DNA from 4 places in the Anaerobacillus sp. CMMVII genome. Region 3 is predicted to be linked to each of the others. Evidence: a T-box and tRNA genes for the amino acid it is inferred to sense, from the RefSeq annotation. Region 3 holds a T-box; the other regions hold tRNA genes.

Region 1 (3,719 bases), on a different contig from region 3:
GGCGGTGTCTTAACCGCTTGACCAACGGGCCATTTTCTTATTATTCACCTGGCGGAGAAGGAGGGATTTGAACCCTCGCGCCGCTCACACGACCTACACCCTTAGCAGGGGCGCCTCTTCAGCCTCTTGAGTACTTCCCCAAATAAAAATACTTTTAACGACAAGATTTAAGTACTGCCGACTGAAGGATAATTAGTGTCCCCTAAGCAGTATTTAGTATGGTGGGCCTAAGTGGACTCGAACCACCGACCTCACGCTTATCAGGCGTGCGCTCTAACCAGCTGAGCTATAGGCCCATACATTGATTTAATCAAATCCTTGTTCAATATAATACATCTACTCTGTTTAGTACAATATACTGAGTAGTGTGCTCTTGTTCAACCAAAATTGCTCGTCGCTAATCTGCGAAGAAGCTTATTCGACGTAGTAGATTTGGAGCGGGTGATGAGAATCGAACTCACAACATCAGCTTGGAAGGCTGAGGTTTTACCACTAAACTACACCCGCATTCTCTAAATAAAGTTAATTAAAAATTAAACGCCTTCTTGTCATGCCTCTTCCTCTTCTAGATTGTTCAAAGAAGTGTATCCGTCGAGGCAACTCGTAGTATTTTCTGAGATGCTTCGCTCGTGGCTGAGGTTTTACCACTAAACTACACCCGCATGATTAAAATAAATGGTCGGGAAGACAGGATTTGAACCTGCGACCCCCTGGTCCCAAACCAGGTGCTCTACCAAGCTGAGCCACTTCCCGAGATAAAAAATTAGTTTTTACTAACCAACCAAACATGCTCCTGCGCCACTTCGTTTACTCGTCGCAAACCTGCAGTGAAGTTTATTCGAGGTAGTTGGTTTGGTGCGCCCTGAGAGATTCGAACTCCCGACCTTTTGATTCGTAGTCAAACACTCTATCCAGCTGAGCTAAGGGCGCATGTTGTTATTTCATTGTAGTATACTCACGGTGCTTACGGACGATGTAACGCTTTGTAGCATCCTGTTTCTTCCTCTACTCGCCATGCTTCGAAGCTTGATACGTCGAAACAATCGGGGGATAAGGGTTTTGCAGACCCGTGTCTTACCACTTGGCTATGCCGCCAAGCACTCTATTACTCAATATAAAATTGATAATATTGGAGCGGAAGACGAGGTTCGAACTCGCGACCCCCACCTTGGCAAGGTGGTGTTCTACCACTGAACTACTTCCGCATATAAATGGCTGGGCTATCTGGATTCGAACCAGAGAATGACGGAGTCAAAGTCCGTTGCCTTACCGCTTGGCTATAGCCCAATATTTTAAAGATAATTATGGGGCGATCGAAGGGAATCGAACCCTCGAATGCCGGAGCCACAATCCGGTGCGTTCACCACTTCGCCACGACCGCCATAATTTTATTTTTTTTGGCAGGGGCAGTAGGAATCGAACCCACACTGGAGGTTTTGGAGACCTCTGTTCTACCGTTAAACTATGCCCCTAAAGGCAGTTAATTATAAATGGTGGAGGGGGACGGATTCGAACCGCCGAACCCGGAGGGAGCGGATTTACAGTCCGCCGCGTTTAGCCCCTTCGCTACCCCTCCACATATAGTTAGTATTGATATAAGTTCATAAAAATGGAGGAGGAAGAGGGATTCGAACCCCCGCGCCGCTTTCACGACCTATCGGTTTTCAAGACCGAACTCTTCAACCACTTGAGTATTCCTCCATGTCATATATAAAAATTAAATTGGTAGCGGCGGAGGGAGTCGAACCCCCGACCTCACGGGTATGAACCGTACGCTCTAGCCAGCTGAGCCACGCCGCCATGAAAAAGAAATTTACAATCAATTAATATGGTGGAGCCTAGCGGGATCGAACCGCTGACCTCCTGCGTGCAAGGCAGGCGCTCTCCCAGCTGAGCTAAGGCCCCAAATTCTTTCGAAGTTTTTATTATACCACTATAATTTCGACTCTTCAACCTTTTTTGAAGGTTTTAATTTCAAGTATTATAATGTGTGTTGTTACAAATTAACAGATTATTATTCAGTAACAAACGACTAGGAGTTTAATTATATTACAATAATAAATGCATTGCAATACTACTTTTTACTTCTTTATCTCAAAGTTGCTGTCGCAAACAAAAAACACACCCTCAATCGGATATGTTTCTTACCTAGCAACGTCCTACTCTCACAGGGGGAAACCCCCAACTACCATCGGCGCTGAAGAGCTTAACGGTCGTGTTCGGCATGGGAACGAGTGTGACCTCTTCGCTATCGCTACTAGATTTATGAAGTTTTAAGTGTTGAGTTAAGAGTTTTGAGTTTTTTAGGTTTCTCTATAGACGCCCTTTAAACTTTTCACTTAAACTCTGCACTCTCAAGGAAATCATTCCCTGAAAACTAGATAACACACATTTAAGACTTGAGTAAAATTCAATCCGTTTATTTAGAATTTGGTATTTACTGCTTCGAGCTACTTACTCAACTCAAAACTCTACACTCATCACTCTAAACTTTATTATAGGATAAGTCCTCGACCGATTAGTATCTCTCAGCTCCACACGTCGCCGTGCTTCCACCCGAGACCTATCAACCTCATCATCTTTAAGGGGTCTTACTGGATTAACTCCAAGGGAAATCTCATCTCGAGGGGGGCTTCATGCTTAGATGCTTTCAGCACTTATCCCTTCCACACGTAGCTACCCAGCTATGCTCCTGGCGGAACAACTGGTACACCAGCGGTGTGTCCATCCCGGTCCTCTCGTACTAAGGACAGCTCCTCTCAAATTTCCTACGCCCGCGACGGATAGGGACCGAACTGTCTCACGACGTTCTGAACCCAGCTCGCGTACCGCTTTAATGGGCGAACAGCCCAACCCTTGGGACCTACTTCAGCCCCAGGATGCGATGAGCCGACATCGAGGTGCCAAACCTCCCCGTCGATGTGGACTCTTGGGGGAGATAAGCCTGTTATCCCCAGGGTAGCTTTTATCCGTTGAGCGATGGCCCTTCCATGCGGAACCACCGGATCACTAAGCCCGACTTTCGTCCCTGCTCGACTTGTAGGTCTCGCAGTCAAGCTCCCTTTTGCCTTTGCACTCTACGAATGATTTCCAACCATTCTGAGGGAACCTTTGGGCGCCTCCGTTACTGTTTAGGAGGCGACCGCCCCAGTCAAACTGCCCACCTGACACTGTCCCCGAACCGGATCACGGTCCTAGGTTAGAATTTCAATACAATCAGGGTAGTATCCCACCGACGCCTCCACCGAAGCTGGCGCTCCGGGTTCTCAGGCTCCTACCTATCCTGTACAAATTGTACCAAAATCCAATATCAAGCTACAGTAAAGCTCCATGGGGTCTTTCCGTCCTGTCGCGGGTAACCTGCATCTTCACAGGTAATATAATTTCACCGGGTCTCTCGTTGAGACAGTATCCAAATCGTTACACCATTCGTGCGGGTCGGAACTTACCCGACAAGGAATTTCGCTACCTTAGGACCGTTATAGTTACGGCCGCCGTTTACTGGGGCTTCAATTCAGAGCTTCTCCTTACGGATAACCCCTCCTCTTAACCTTCCAGCACCGGGCAGGTGTCAGCCCCTATACTTCGCCTTGCGGCTTCGCAGAGACCTGTGTTTTTGCTAAACAGTCGCTTGGATCTATTCACTGCGGCTCTCTCGGGCTTTAACACCCTATCAGAGCACCCCTTCTCCCGAAGTTACGGGGTCATTTTGCCGAGTT
Region 2 (3,719 bases), 280 kb from region 3:
TTCTGCACTCAAGTTTCCCAGTTTCCAATGACCCTCCACGGTTGAGCCGTGGGCTTTCACATCAGACTTAAGAGACCGCCTGCGCGCGCTTTACGCCCAATAATTCCGGACAACGCTTGCCACCTACGTATTACCGCGGCTGCTGGCACGTAGTTAGCCGTGGCTTTCTGGTTAGGTACCGTCAAGGTACCGCCCTATTTGAACGGTACTTGTTCTTCCCTAACAACAGAACTTTACGACCCGAAGGCCTTCATCGTTCACGCGGCGTTGCTCCGTCAGACTTTCGTCCATTGCGGAAGATTCCCTACTGCTGCCTCCCGTAGGAGTCTGGGCCGTGTCTCAGTCCCAGTGTGGCCGATCACCCTCTCAGGTCGGCTACGCATCGTCGCCTTGGTAAGCCATTACCTTACCAACTAGCTAATGCGCCGCGGGCCCATCCTGTAGTGTTAGGTAAACCCAACTTTTACTTTCGAGCCATGTGACTCAAAAGATTATCCGGTATTAGCTTCGGTTTCCCGAAGTTATCCCAGTCTACAGGGCAGGTTGCCCACGTGTTACTCACCCGTCCGCCGCTAACAATTGAGAGCAAGCTCTCAATTGTCCGCTCGACTTGCATGTATTAGGCACGCCGCCAGCGTTCGTCCTGAGCCAGGATCAAACTCTCCATAAAAGTGTTTGATATAGCTCAAAAAATTTGTTACATTGACGAGATATTTACTATCTCTTTAATTCGCTTGGCTGTGTGTTCAGTTTTCAAAGAACGATTACTGTCGTTTTAGCGACAAGAGTTTAACTATATCAGAATAGCACTTTCTTGTCAACAATCAATTTATTACCGTAACAGCAACCTAATCATCATATCAATCATAACGAACTAAGTCAACACTGTTATCAAAAAAATATGGTGGGCCTAAGTGGACTCGAACCACCGACCTCACGCTTATCAGGCGTGCGCTCTAACCAGCTGAGCTATAGGCCCATATAGTAGATTGGAGCGGGTGATGAGAATCGAACTCACAACATCAGCTTGGAAGGCTGAGGTTTTACCACTAAACTACACCCGCATATTAAACTAAATGGTCGGGAAGACAGGATTTGAACCTGCGACCCCCTGGTCCCAAACCAGGTGCTCTACCAAGCTGAGCCACTTCCCGAGATATTAAGATGATTTACACTAACCAAACATGCTCCTGCGCCACTTCGTTTGCTCGTCGCAAACCTGCAGTGATGCTCATTCGAGGAAGTTGGTTTGGTGCGCCCTGAGAGATTCGAACTCCCGACCTTTTGATTCGTAGTCAAACACTCTATCCAGCTGAGCTAAGGGCGCATGTTGTATTTCAATGATGTTATTCATGATGATTACGGACGAAGTAACGCTCCGTAGACCCTGTTTCTTCCTCTACCCGTATTGCCTTCGAAGCTAATGCGTCGAAACAACTCGCAGCTTATCCGACGACGTTTTGCTCGTCGCTGAGCTAAGGGCGCATGTTGTATTTTAATGAAGCAATGCGGTCGAGAGGACTCGAACCTCCACGGGGATACCCCCACTAGCCCCTCAAGCTAGCGCGTCTGCCATTCCGCCACGACCGCATAATATAAACAGTAGACAATGAAGTTCTTTTTGCCGTTAAAATAAAAAATGGTGCGGGTGAAGGGACTCGAACCCCCACGTCAAAGACACTAGATCCTAAGTCTAGCGCGTCTGCCAATTCCGCCACACCCGCATTTTTCATTTAGTAAAGATGGCGGACCCGACCGGGATCGAACCGGCGATCTCCTGCGTGACAGGCAGGCATGTTAACCGCTACACCACGGGTCCATCTTATTAGTAATATGGTGGAGGATGACGGGTTCGAACCGCCGACCCCCTGCTTGTAAGGCAGGTGCTCTCCCAGCTGAGCTAATCCTCCGAAGTATTGATGAAGTCTATTCTAGGAAGACCCTGTTTCTTCCTCTTCCAGTAACACTAAGATGCATATGCGTCGAAACAACTCGACGTTAATCCAAGGATGCTTCGCTCGTCGCTGAGCTAATCCTCCATATGTTGCATTTAAAAATAGTAGTAATGGTGACCCGTACGGGATTCGAACCCGTGTTACCGCCGTGAAAGGGCGGTGTCTTAACCGCTTGACCAACGGGCCATTTAAAATGGCGGAGAAGGCGGGATTCGAACCCGCGCACCGCTTTCGCAGCCTACTCCCTTAGCAGGGGAGCCCCTTATAGCCTCTTGGGTACTTCTCCAGTGGCTCCGCAGGTAGGACTCGAACCTACGACCGATCGGTTAACAGCCGATTGCTCTACCACTGAGCTACTGCGGAATATTTTGTTCTGACTTAGACAAGTCTAACTTGTTTCCGCCATTTTGTCAATATTATTTTTCGCTTTATAACTGAGTTGAATTATTGTCAGCTCGTTTCAGCGACTTTTATAATTTAACATATACAAAACACTAAAGTCAACTTGTTTTGAAAGTTTTTGTCTTCCTGATTTTCCCTTTACACTTCCCACATACATATTTACTTGTATCAATCTCCCTTTTTCGATTAAAGATAGTATTACAATCCGTACAAGTATACACATGAAGGGTCTTACTAGTCCTTCTTAGTCCAGGAATTGCACCACAGTATTTAGTTCCATCTACTTTTGTAAGTAACTCTTGAAAGTCTTTATCAATATGGCGATAACCCCTTTTTTGAATATGTAAATGATAATGGCAAAGTTCATGTTTGATAATTCCTACCAATGCCTCCATCCCGAAATGTTCATATTGTTTTGGATTGATTTCAATATTATGCGATCTCAGAAGATATCTCCCACCTGTTGTTCTAAGTCTAGGATTAAATAAAGCTTTATGCTTAAAAGGCCATTCAAAAAAATCCCTAGATATTTCTTCAACTAACTCCTGTAACTGAAAATCATTCATAACCAAAACCCCTTATTGATTAATTACATTGAAAAAAACATTCAACAATGACAACCATTCATTCATATACTAAATATACTAACACACTTATATTTCAGTGGCATCTCATTAAAAATAGGAAGGGGGACTTCCGGTGCCTGACTGGCTGCAAAAGCAACTACAAAATGCTTTCCTCGAGAAAAACCGACATCAAATTCGGCTTTTAAACCAATGCTGGTATTACTACCATCGGAGGTATGAACCAGAAAATATCGGAAGAAAACATACAAAGTAATAAATAGAGTGGTAACTCATAAGTCCTGTTCAACTCAAAAGGTGTAATTGAGATGAGCCGATACTTATTTTGAGTTGCCACTCTATTTTATTTGAACTATCCTACAATTTGTTTTTCTGGTTTTAACATCGTTAATGCAATCCGTTGTTTCTTGACATCAACGGAATCTACCCAAACTGTAACAACATCACCAACAGAAACAACTTCCATGGGGTGCTTCACAAAACGATTGGTTAGTTTTGATATATGAACGAGCCCATCTTGCTTAACACCAATATCGACGAAAGCTCCAAAGTCTACAACATTGCGGATCGTACCTTGCAATTCCATCCCTGTTTGTAAATCCTCCATCTGCAATACATCTTTTTTCAAAAGTGGCGTTGCCACCTCATCACGAGGATCACGTAATGGACGGATTAATGCATCAACAATATCCTGCAACGTCGGAATTCCAACCTCCAACTCTGCCGCCATCTTTTCAATATTAATTTCCTTTAGTTGTTCACTTAATTGCGTTGAACC
Region 3 (3,719 bases):
AAATACGTAATATTATTGGGATGTCAACTGATGAATTAATGACGGAAGCCAAAAACACTGGTGCTCCATTTGAAGTTTTACTTCAAATCAAAGAAGAAGGGAAATTCCCAGTAGTTAACTTTGCAGCTGGTGGAATAGCAACTCCAGCAGATGCTGCATTAATGATGCAGTTAGGTGCAGATGGAGTATTTGTTGGCTCAGGTATCTTTAAATCAGAGAGTCCAGAGAAATTTGCGCGTGCAATTGTTGAAGCTACAACTCATTACGAAGATTATGAACTAATTGCAAAGTTATCAAAAGGACTTGGTACTCCTATGAAGGGGATTGAGATTTCAAGCTTACATCCTTCAGAGCGTATGCAAGAACGTGGTTGGTAAAATTTCATTGATAAAATCGAAAGGTGTCTAGCTTCAGCCAATTGGCGATGCTTCACACTTTCTTGAAAGGAAGCATTGAAATGGTTAAAATAGGAGTACTTGCGCTGCAAGGCGCCGTGCGTGAACACGTACAATCTCTGCAGTCACCAGATGTCGAAGTTGTTGTCGTAAAGAAAGTTGAACAACTTGATGACTTGGATGGGTTAGTTTTACCAGGTGGTGAAAGTACGGCAATGCGACGCCTCATCGATAAATATGACTTTTTCGAACCATTAAAAGCGTTTGCTAATGCAGGTAAACCAATGTTTGGTACTTGTGCTGGGTTAATCTTAATGGCTAAACAGCTTGTTGGTCAAAACGAAGGTCATTTAGAAATCATTGATATGGAAGTCGAGCGCAATGCCTTTGGAAGACAACGTGAAAGCTTTGAGGCTGAATTAATGGTCAAGGGAATCGCTGAGGATATTATGGCTGTGTTTATTCGTGCGCCACTAATTAAATCTGTAGGTGATAACGTTGAAATCCTTTCTAAGTATAAAGGTGAGATTGTGGCAGTCCGCCAAGAACAATTTTTAGCTTGTTCATTCCATCCGGAGTTGACAAGTGATGCACGTTTCCATCAATATTTTGTTAATATTGTTAAAGAAACCAAAACCAAATGTTTAAATGTTTAAGTGTTGGAAAACCTATAATTAAGTAAATTGGTTATATAAAACATACGGTGAAGGGAAATAGTAACATTTGTTTCTTCTACAGAGAGTCGGTGGTTGCTGTGAACCGATGAAGTGCTTATGTGAATCCGTCCCAGAGTAGATTGCTGAACGAAGAATTCATGCTTCTTCCATTAGGTAGTTCCGGTTCATCTTCCGTTATTCAGATGCTAAGAGGCAGGAAAAAGCCGGAACGGCTTTTTCCTGCAACTAGGGTGGCAACGCGGGTTAACTCTCGTCCCTTTTATTAGGGACGGGAGTTTTTGATGTTTTTGGGTTTATTTTTCAAGTGAATTTCATAATTACCTAAACTGAGCTATATCAATTTAAATGAAGTCCGAATGTATTTTAAGCAACTACATTTAGAACTTAGTAGCGAAAATAATGAATTATGAAATTCATCAAAATAGATTAATTAGAATTATGAAGGAGGAAATGCAATGTTAGATGTAAAAGTATTGAGAGCAAATTTCGAAGAAGTGAAAAAGAAGTTAGAAAATCGCGGTGAGAAGATCTCAGATCTAGACCTCTTTGGAGATTTAGACCGAAAAAGACGAGAGCTTATAGTCGAGGCAGAACAACTTAAAAGCAGACGTAATTCTGTTTCTCAAGAAGTGGCTAAGCTAAAACGCGAAAAGCAGGATGCAGATCATTTGATCAAAGAGATGAAAGAAGTATCAGATATAATTAAAGACCTTGATGAAGAACTACGTATTGTTGAAGGGCAATTAGATGAGATTTTAATGACAATTCCAAATATCCCTCACGAAAGTGTTCCAGTTGGATTAACTGAAGATGATAATGTTGAAATTAGGACATGGGGGGAGTTACCGAGCTTCTCATACGAAGCAAAACCCCATTGGGATGTTGCAACAAATTTGGGGATCTTAGATTTTGAGCGAGCAGCGAAAGTAACTGGAAGCCGTTTTGTATTCTATAAAGGGAAGGGAGCAAGATTAGAGAGAGCCCTTATTAATTTTATGATGGACCTACATCAAGATGAGCATGGATACGAAGAAGTACTGCCGCCATATTTAGTAAATCGCACGAGTATGACAGGGACTGGACAACTTCCAAAGTTTGAAGAAGATGCTTTTAAAATTAGAGAAGAAGATTATTTCTTAGTACCTACAGCTGAAGTGCCGGTGACAAACATGCACCGTGATGAAATTATTGATGGCGACCAGCTTCCAATTGCCTATACAGCGTACAGTGCTTGTTTTCGCTCTGAAGCAGGATCTGCTGGAAGAGATACGAGAGGATTAATCCGCCAACACCAATTTAATAAAGTTGAGTTAGTACGTTTTGTTAAGCCAGAGGAATCTTATGAACAGCTCGAGCTTTTAACTAGTCAAGCAGAAAAGGTTCTACAGTTATTACAACTACCTTATCGTGTCTTGAGCATGTGTACAGGTGATTTAGGTTTTACAGCAGCCAAAAAATACGATATTGAGGTATGGATTCCTAGCTATGAAACATACCGTGAAATTTCTTCATGCAGTAACTTTGAGGATTTCCAAGCTAGAAGAGCAAACATTCGCTTTAGAAGAGAAGCAAAAGGTAAAACGGAATATGTTCATACTCTAAATGGTTCTGGCTTAGCAGTCGGACGTACCGTAGCAGCTATATTAGAGAATTACCAACAAGAAGATGGAAGCGTTGTTGTACCAGAAGTTTTAGTACCATATATGGGTGGTTTAACTTTAATTAAATAAATATTTCGAAAACCGTGACACTTTCCTGGCACGGTTTTCTTTGTATGATATGGTTACTTGGTACCATATTTTCCAGTTACAAGGGTGGTTAAATGTTAACAAGAAAACTAGTCAGGTCAATATTTATGTATTTGGTAGTCATGGTTTTAATTATCTTGGTCGTCTTAATTCCACGTAACGCTGAGATGACTTTAGTTGATGGTGTGATGGAGTACCAATATAAATTTTCATGGGAGAGTTATTACCAAAATGTAAAAATGTATTTTACTAATGTGATAGAAACGAAGAGTCTAGGAGAAACCCAAGGTTGGCAATCAGTGGAGGAAGTTATTATCAGCTATATGCCAGCAAGTCTCAAAGTTATTGGTGCAGCATTTATGATAAGTATGGTTTTCGGTATATATAAAGGTATTTTTGACTTCCGACAATCTGGTAGAAAAACTAGTTTCCTAGGTAACGGAACAACATTCTTATTCCAAGCAATACCGGATTTCTTTTTAATTATCCTTACAGTTTTATTTATTATTACATACATGACGTTCATTCCAATTTTTAGCCAAGGGCAGTGGTATAGCTTTTTATTTCCTTCTATGATTGCTTCGATTTACCCATCAATGTATGTTGCTAGAATCACTTCAGCTGCTTTGACAAATGAAGTAGGAATGCAATACATACAAGTCGCTAAGGCAAAAGGTTTAACAGAGAAGATGGTATTATATCGCCATGTGTTGCGTAATTGCTATGCCTTGATATTATCCCACTGTTCTTCTGTGATGTTATTAATTTTGTCAAATTTACTCATGGTTGAGTTTTTATTAGGATATAAAGGCGCAGCATTCCGGCTTTTTCAAGCGCTAGATTATTCAAGTGTGATGGTAGCTGGGCAACGCTCAAAGTTTGAAGGAGAACTAGTTATT
Region 4 (3,719 bases), on a different contig from region 3:
CGAAGAGGTCACACTCGTTCCCATGCCGAACACGACCGTTAAGCTCTTCAGCGCCGATGGTAGTTGGGGGTTTCCCCCTGTGAGAGTAGGACGTTGCTAGATTATTAATTAATTTGGGGCCTTAGCTCAGCTGGGAGAGCGCCTGCCTTGCACGCAGGAGGTCAGCGGTTCGATCCCGCTAGGCTCCACCATATTAATTAATCGTAAATTTATTTTTCATGGCGGCGTGGCTCAGCTGGCTAGAGCGTACGGTTCATACCCGTGAGGTCGGGGGTTCGACTCCCTCCGCCGCTACCAATTTAGTTTTTTTATATGACATGGAGGAATACTCAAGTGGTTGAAGAGTTCGGTCTTGAAAACCGATAGGTCGTGAAAGCGGCGCGGGGGTTCGAATCCCTCTTCCTCCTCCATATAAACCTGGACCCGTGGTGTAGCGGTTAACATGCCTGCCTGTCACGCAGGAGATCGCCGGTTCGATCCCGGTCGGGTCCGCCATTTTTTTGAACTTATATCAATACTAACTATATGTGGAGGGGTAGCGAAGTGGCTAAACGCGGCGGACTGTAAATCCGCTCCCTCCGGGTTCGGCGGTTCGAATCCGTCCCCCTCCACCATTTATAATTAACTGCCTTTAGGGGCATAGTTTAACGGTAGAACAGAGGTCTCCAAAACCTCCAGTGTGGGTTCGATTCCTACTGCCCCTGCCAAAAAAAATAAAATTATGGCGGTCGTGGCGAAGTGGTGAACGCACCGGATTGTGGCTCCGGCATTCGAGGGTTCGATTCCCTTCGATCGCCCCATAATTATCTTTAAAGTATTGGGCTATAGCCAAGCGGTAAGGCAACGGACTTTGACTCCGTCATTCTCTGGTTCGAATCCAGATAGCCCAGCCATTTATATGCGGAAGTAGTTCAGTGGTAGAACACCACCTTGCCAAGGTGGGGGTCGCGAGTTCGAACCTCGTCTTCCGCTCCAATATTATCAATTTTATATTGAGCAATAGAGTGCTTGGCGGCATAGCCAAGTGGTAAGGCACGGGTCTGCAAAACCCTTATCCCCCGGTTCGAATCCGGGTGCCGCCTCCAAGAGCTCATATAAGTCGTTTTGTTATGCCGGGGTGGTGGAATTGGCAGACACACAGGACTTAAAATCCTGCGGTAGGTGACTATCGTGCCGGTTCAAGTCCGGCCCTCGGTACTTTAATTTTATATGCGCCCTTAGCTCAGCTGGATAGAGTGTTTGACTACGAATCAAAAGGTCGGGAGTTCGAATCTCTCAGGGCGCACCAAACCAACTACCTCGAATAAACTTCACTGCAGGTTTGCGACGAGCAAACGAAGTGGCGCAGGAGCATTTTTGGTTGGTTAGTAAAACTAATTTTTATCTCGGGAAGTGGCTCAGCTTGGTAGAGCACCTGGTTTGGGACCAGGGGGTCGCAGGTTCAAATCCTGTCTTCCCGACCATTTATTTTAATCATGCGGGTGTAGTTTAGTGGTAAAACCTCAGCCACGAGCGAAACATCTCAGAAAATGCTACGAGTTGCCTCGACGGATACACTCCTATGAGTAATCTTGAAGAGGAAGAGGCATGATAGAAGGCGTTTAATTTTAAGTTAACTTTATTTAGATAACGCGGGTGTAGTTTAGTGGTAAAACCTCAGCCTTCCAAGCTGATGTTGTGAGTTCGATTCTCATCACCCGCTCCAAATCTACTACGTCGAATAAGCATCTTCGCAGATTTAAGTAGATGTATTATTTTGGACAAGTATTTATTAAATCAATGTATGGGCCTATAGCTCAGCTGGTTAGAGCGCACGCCTGATAAGCGTGAGGTCGGTGGTTCGAGTCCACTTAGGCCCACCATACTTTTATTAATATTCCACAGTAGCTCAGTGGTAGAGCAATCGGCTGTTAACCGATCGGTCGTAGGTTCGAGTCCTACCTGTGGAGCCATTTTTATTTGGGGAAGTACTCAAGAGGCTGAAGAGGCGCCCCTGCTAAGGGTGTAGGTCGTGTGAGCGGCGCGAGGGTTCAAATCCCTCCTTCTCCGCCAGGAAACTTAAAAAAATGGCCCGTTGGTCAAGCGGTTAAGACACCGCCCTTTCACGGCGGTAACACGGGTTCGAATCCCGTACGGGTCACCATTTTACTTTAAATAACATCAATACATCGGAGGATTAGCTCAGCTGGGAGAGCACCTGCCTTACAAGCAGGGGGTCGGCGGTTCGAACCCGTCATCCTCCACCAAAGTTTTTTGCGCAACAAAGTGGAGCAAAATAACTTACCTTATTATGCCGGCCTAGCTCAATTGGTAGAGCAACTGACTTGTAATCAGTAGGTTGGGGGTTCAAGTCCTCTGGCCGGCACTCGTAGTCTTTTTTACTAAGAGCCATTAGCTCAGTTGGTAGAGCATCTGACTTTTAATCAGAGGGTCGAAGGTTCGAATCCTTCATGGCTCACCATTGTTTTTTGCATATGCGGGTGTGGCGGAATTGGCAGACGCGCTAGACTTAGGATCTAGTGTCTTTGACGTGGGGGTTCGAGTCCCTTCACCCGCATTATTCAATTCATAAGTTGAAACGTATGTTACTTTTTAAAAAGTAACATACGTTTTTTTTATTTGTAATCCGAACAATTAAATGGAATATAAAGAGGCTGAAGGTATATGGTAACGGGTTCAGTTTTGGGAGAGAAAATAACAAATGACATTAGAAAAAGAACAAGCGTACAAATTATCAGTGATTTTGTACGCTTGTTTTTTATTGGTACGTCTTGGTACGTCAATGTTTGATTAGAATTCAACCTAAAATTAGCAGTTTTATCATACCTATTGGTGAAACCCCATAGACTTATGTTCCCCGTTTATTTCATACGCTAAAAGTTATGCTGATTATTTTGTTAGTTTTGGGGTTATTAATATTCGTAGGAATTTTGGAATTTAATGTTAAAATAAGTATAAAGAAATTCTTTGTTCAACGAGCAGAAGTGTGTTGTTTACTTTTTGTTCAACAGTGGGGACATTTTGAGGAAAAGGGCTCATTGGATTAAGCAACATTTCTTCTTTTAGATAAAGTCGTAAACAGGTTTGCCGCATTTTGAAGGAGAAAAAGTAGAGGAATTACTAGAAGACAAATAAACAGCCCTGTTGTTTCTAAAGAATGAAATTAACAAGGCTGTTTTTTTACCAGAAAATTTACATAGGTTACGATAAAGAAAGAAAAAAAAATAAACGGGTCAAAACCACCGTTACATTCGTCTAATTTTTGGAAGGGAGGTTGAACGGTGTTTACTCAAGTAAGTAATGATATAGAAAAAAATAAGGATGTCCTCTTGTATCAGTTAATGCAGAAGTATGGATCAGAGTTAAAACGGATCGCCTATTTGTATGTAAACGATAAAGAAGAATGTGAAGATATTATTCAGGAAGTTTTTATTTCTTGTTATCAAAACTTAGACCAGTTTCGGAATGAAGCTAGTTATAAGACTTGGCTTATACGAATCACCATTAACAAATGTAAAGATTATCGGAAGCGATGGAGCATTAAGAATTTAATTTTTAAACCAGAAATCAATCCATTGAATACAAGTCAATCAACCGAAAAAGAGTATATTCAGCAACACAATTCCGATGAGATAATTGAACAAATTGCTAGTCTTTCAGGAAAATACAAAGAAGTTCTCATTCTATATTTCTATCAGGAAATGAATATGAAGGAAATA

The links. A T-box is a leader RNA that pairs with one kind of tRNA and senses whether it is charged. The one in region 3 lies ahead of serS (serine--tRNA ligase), so its partner is inferred to be a tRNA-Ser.
Region 1: it encodes a tRNA-Ser, which carries the amino acid that the T-box ahead of serS (serine--tRNA ligase) is inferred to sense. The anticodon was not compared.
Region 2: it encodes a tRNA-Ser, which carries the amino acid that the T-box ahead of serS (serine--tRNA ligase) is inferred to sense. The anticodon was not compared.
Region 4: it encodes a tRNA-Ser, which carries the amino acid that the T-box ahead of serS (serine--tRNA ligase) is inferred to sense. The anticodon was not compared.

Annotation. Positions count from the first base shown of each region.
Region 1 is NZ_JACEHK010000010.1:192,457-196,175, reverse strand. Features, by position in the region: tRNA gene H1D32_RS14490 (tRNA-Glu) at 1-31, opposite strand, end outside; tRNA gene H1D32_RS14485 (tRNA-Ser) at 50-140, opposite strand; tRNA gene H1D32_RS14480 (tRNA-Ile) at 220-296, opposite strand; tRNA gene H1D32_RS14475 (tRNA-Gly) at 434-507, opposite strand; tRNA gene H1D32_RS14470 (tRNA-Pro) at 677-753, opposite strand; tRNA gene H1D32_RS14465 (tRNA-Arg) at 854-930, opposite strand; tRNA gene H1D32_RS14460 (tRNA-Gly) at 1,131-1,205, opposite strand; tRNA gene H1D32_RS14455 (tRNA-Gln) at 1,213-1,287, opposite strand; tRNA gene H1D32_RS14450 (tRNA-His) at 1,306-1,381, opposite strand; tRNA gene H1D32_RS14445 (tRNA-Trp) at 1,399-1,472, opposite strand; tRNA gene H1D32_RS14440 (tRNA-Tyr) at 1,492-1,576, opposite strand; tRNA gene H1D32_RS14435 (tRNA-Ser) at 1,611-1,701, opposite strand; tRNA gene H1D32_RS14430 (tRNA-Met) at 1,724-1,800, opposite strand; tRNA gene H1D32_RS14425 (tRNA-Ala) at 1,830-1,905, opposite strand; rRNA gene rrf (5S ribosomal RNA) at 2,147-2,262, opposite strand; rRNA gene H1D32_RS14415 (23S ribosomal RNA) at 2,499-3,719, opposite strand, start outside.
Region 2 is NZ_JACEHK010000001.1:299,430-303,148, reverse strand. Features, by position in the region: rRNA gene H1D32_RS01700 (16S ribosomal RNA) at 1-670, opposite strand, end outside; tRNA gene H1D32_RS01695 (tRNA-Ile) at 903-979, opposite strand; tRNA gene H1D32_RS01690 (tRNA-Gly) at 991-1,064, opposite strand; tRNA gene H1D32_RS01685 (tRNA-Pro) at 1,078-1,154, opposite strand; tRNA gene H1D32_RS01680 (tRNA-Arg) at 1,251-1,327, opposite strand; tRNA gene H1D32_RS01675 (tRNA-Leu) at 1,508-1,590, opposite strand; tRNA gene H1D32_RS01670 (tRNA-Leu) at 1,641-1,724, opposite strand; tRNA gene H1D32_RS01665 (tRNA-Asp) at 1,744-1,819, opposite strand; tRNA gene H1D32_RS01660 (tRNA-Val) at 1,835-1,910, opposite strand; tRNA gene H1D32_RS01655 (tRNA-Glu) at 2,067-2,141, opposite strand; tRNA gene H1D32_RS01650 (tRNA-Ser) at 2,150-2,241, opposite strand; tRNA gene H1D32_RS01645 (tRNA-Asn) at 2,244-2,318, opposite strand; gene H1D32_RS01640 (SprT family protein) at 2,456-2,923, opposite strand; gene cmpA (cortex morphogenetic protein CmpA) at 3,057-3,197, shown strand; gene H1D32_RS01630 (Tex family protein) at 3,294-3,719, opposite strand, start outside.
Region 3 is NZ_JACEHK010000001.1:21,058-24,776, forward strand. Features, by position in the region: gene pdxS (pyridoxal 5'-phosphate synthase lyase subunit PdxS) at 1-377, shown strand, start outside; gene pdxT (pyridoxal 5'-phosphate synthase glutaminase subunit PdxT) at 458-1,051, shown strand; T-box leader at 1,090-1,333, shown strand; gene serS (serine--tRNA ligase) at 1,528-2,802, shown strand; gene H1D32_RS00090 (ABC transporter permease subunit) at 2,895-3,719, shown strand, end outside.
Region 4 is NZ_JACEHK010000019.1:16,293-20,011, forward strand. Features, by position in the region: rRNA gene rrf (5S ribosomal RNA) at 1-102, shown strand, start outside; tRNA gene H1D32_RS24335 (tRNA-Ala) at 116-191, shown strand; tRNA gene H1D32_RS24340 (tRNA-Met) at 221-297, shown strand; tRNA gene H1D32_RS24345 (tRNA-Ser) at 320-410, shown strand; tRNA gene H1D32_RS24350 (tRNA-Asp) at 420-495, shown strand; tRNA gene H1D32_RS24355 (tRNA-Tyr) at 530-614, shown strand; tRNA gene H1D32_RS24360 (tRNA-Trp) at 634-707, shown strand; tRNA gene H1D32_RS24365 (tRNA-His) at 725-800, shown strand; tRNA gene H1D32_RS24370 (tRNA-Gln) at 819-893, shown strand; tRNA gene H1D32_RS24375 (tRNA-Gly) at 901-975, shown strand; tRNA gene H1D32_RS24380 (tRNA-Cys) at 1,011-1,085, shown strand; tRNA gene H1D32_RS24385 (tRNA-Leu) at 1,112-1,197, shown strand; tRNA gene H1D32_RS24390 (tRNA-Arg) at 1,212-1,288, shown strand; tRNA gene H1D32_RS24395 (tRNA-Pro) at 1,387-1,463, shown strand; tRNA gene H1D32_RS24400 (tRNA-Gly) at 1,632-1,705, shown strand; tRNA gene H1D32_RS24405 (tRNA-Ile) at 1,786-1,862, shown strand; tRNA gene H1D32_RS24410 (tRNA-Asn) at 1,878-1,952, shown strand; tRNA gene H1D32_RS24415 (tRNA-Ser) at 1,962-2,052, shown strand; tRNA gene H1D32_RS24420 (tRNA-Glu) at 2,069-2,143, shown strand; tRNA gene H1D32_RS24425 (tRNA-Val) at 2,171-2,246, shown strand; tRNA gene H1D32_RS24430 (tRNA-Thr) at 2,293-2,365, shown strand; tRNA gene H1D32_RS24435 (tRNA-Lys) at 2,386-2,461, shown strand; tRNA gene H1D32_RS24440 (tRNA-Leu) at 2,477-2,557, shown strand; gene H1D32_RS24445 (sigma-70 family RNA polymerase sigma factor) at 3,282-3,719, shown strand, end outside.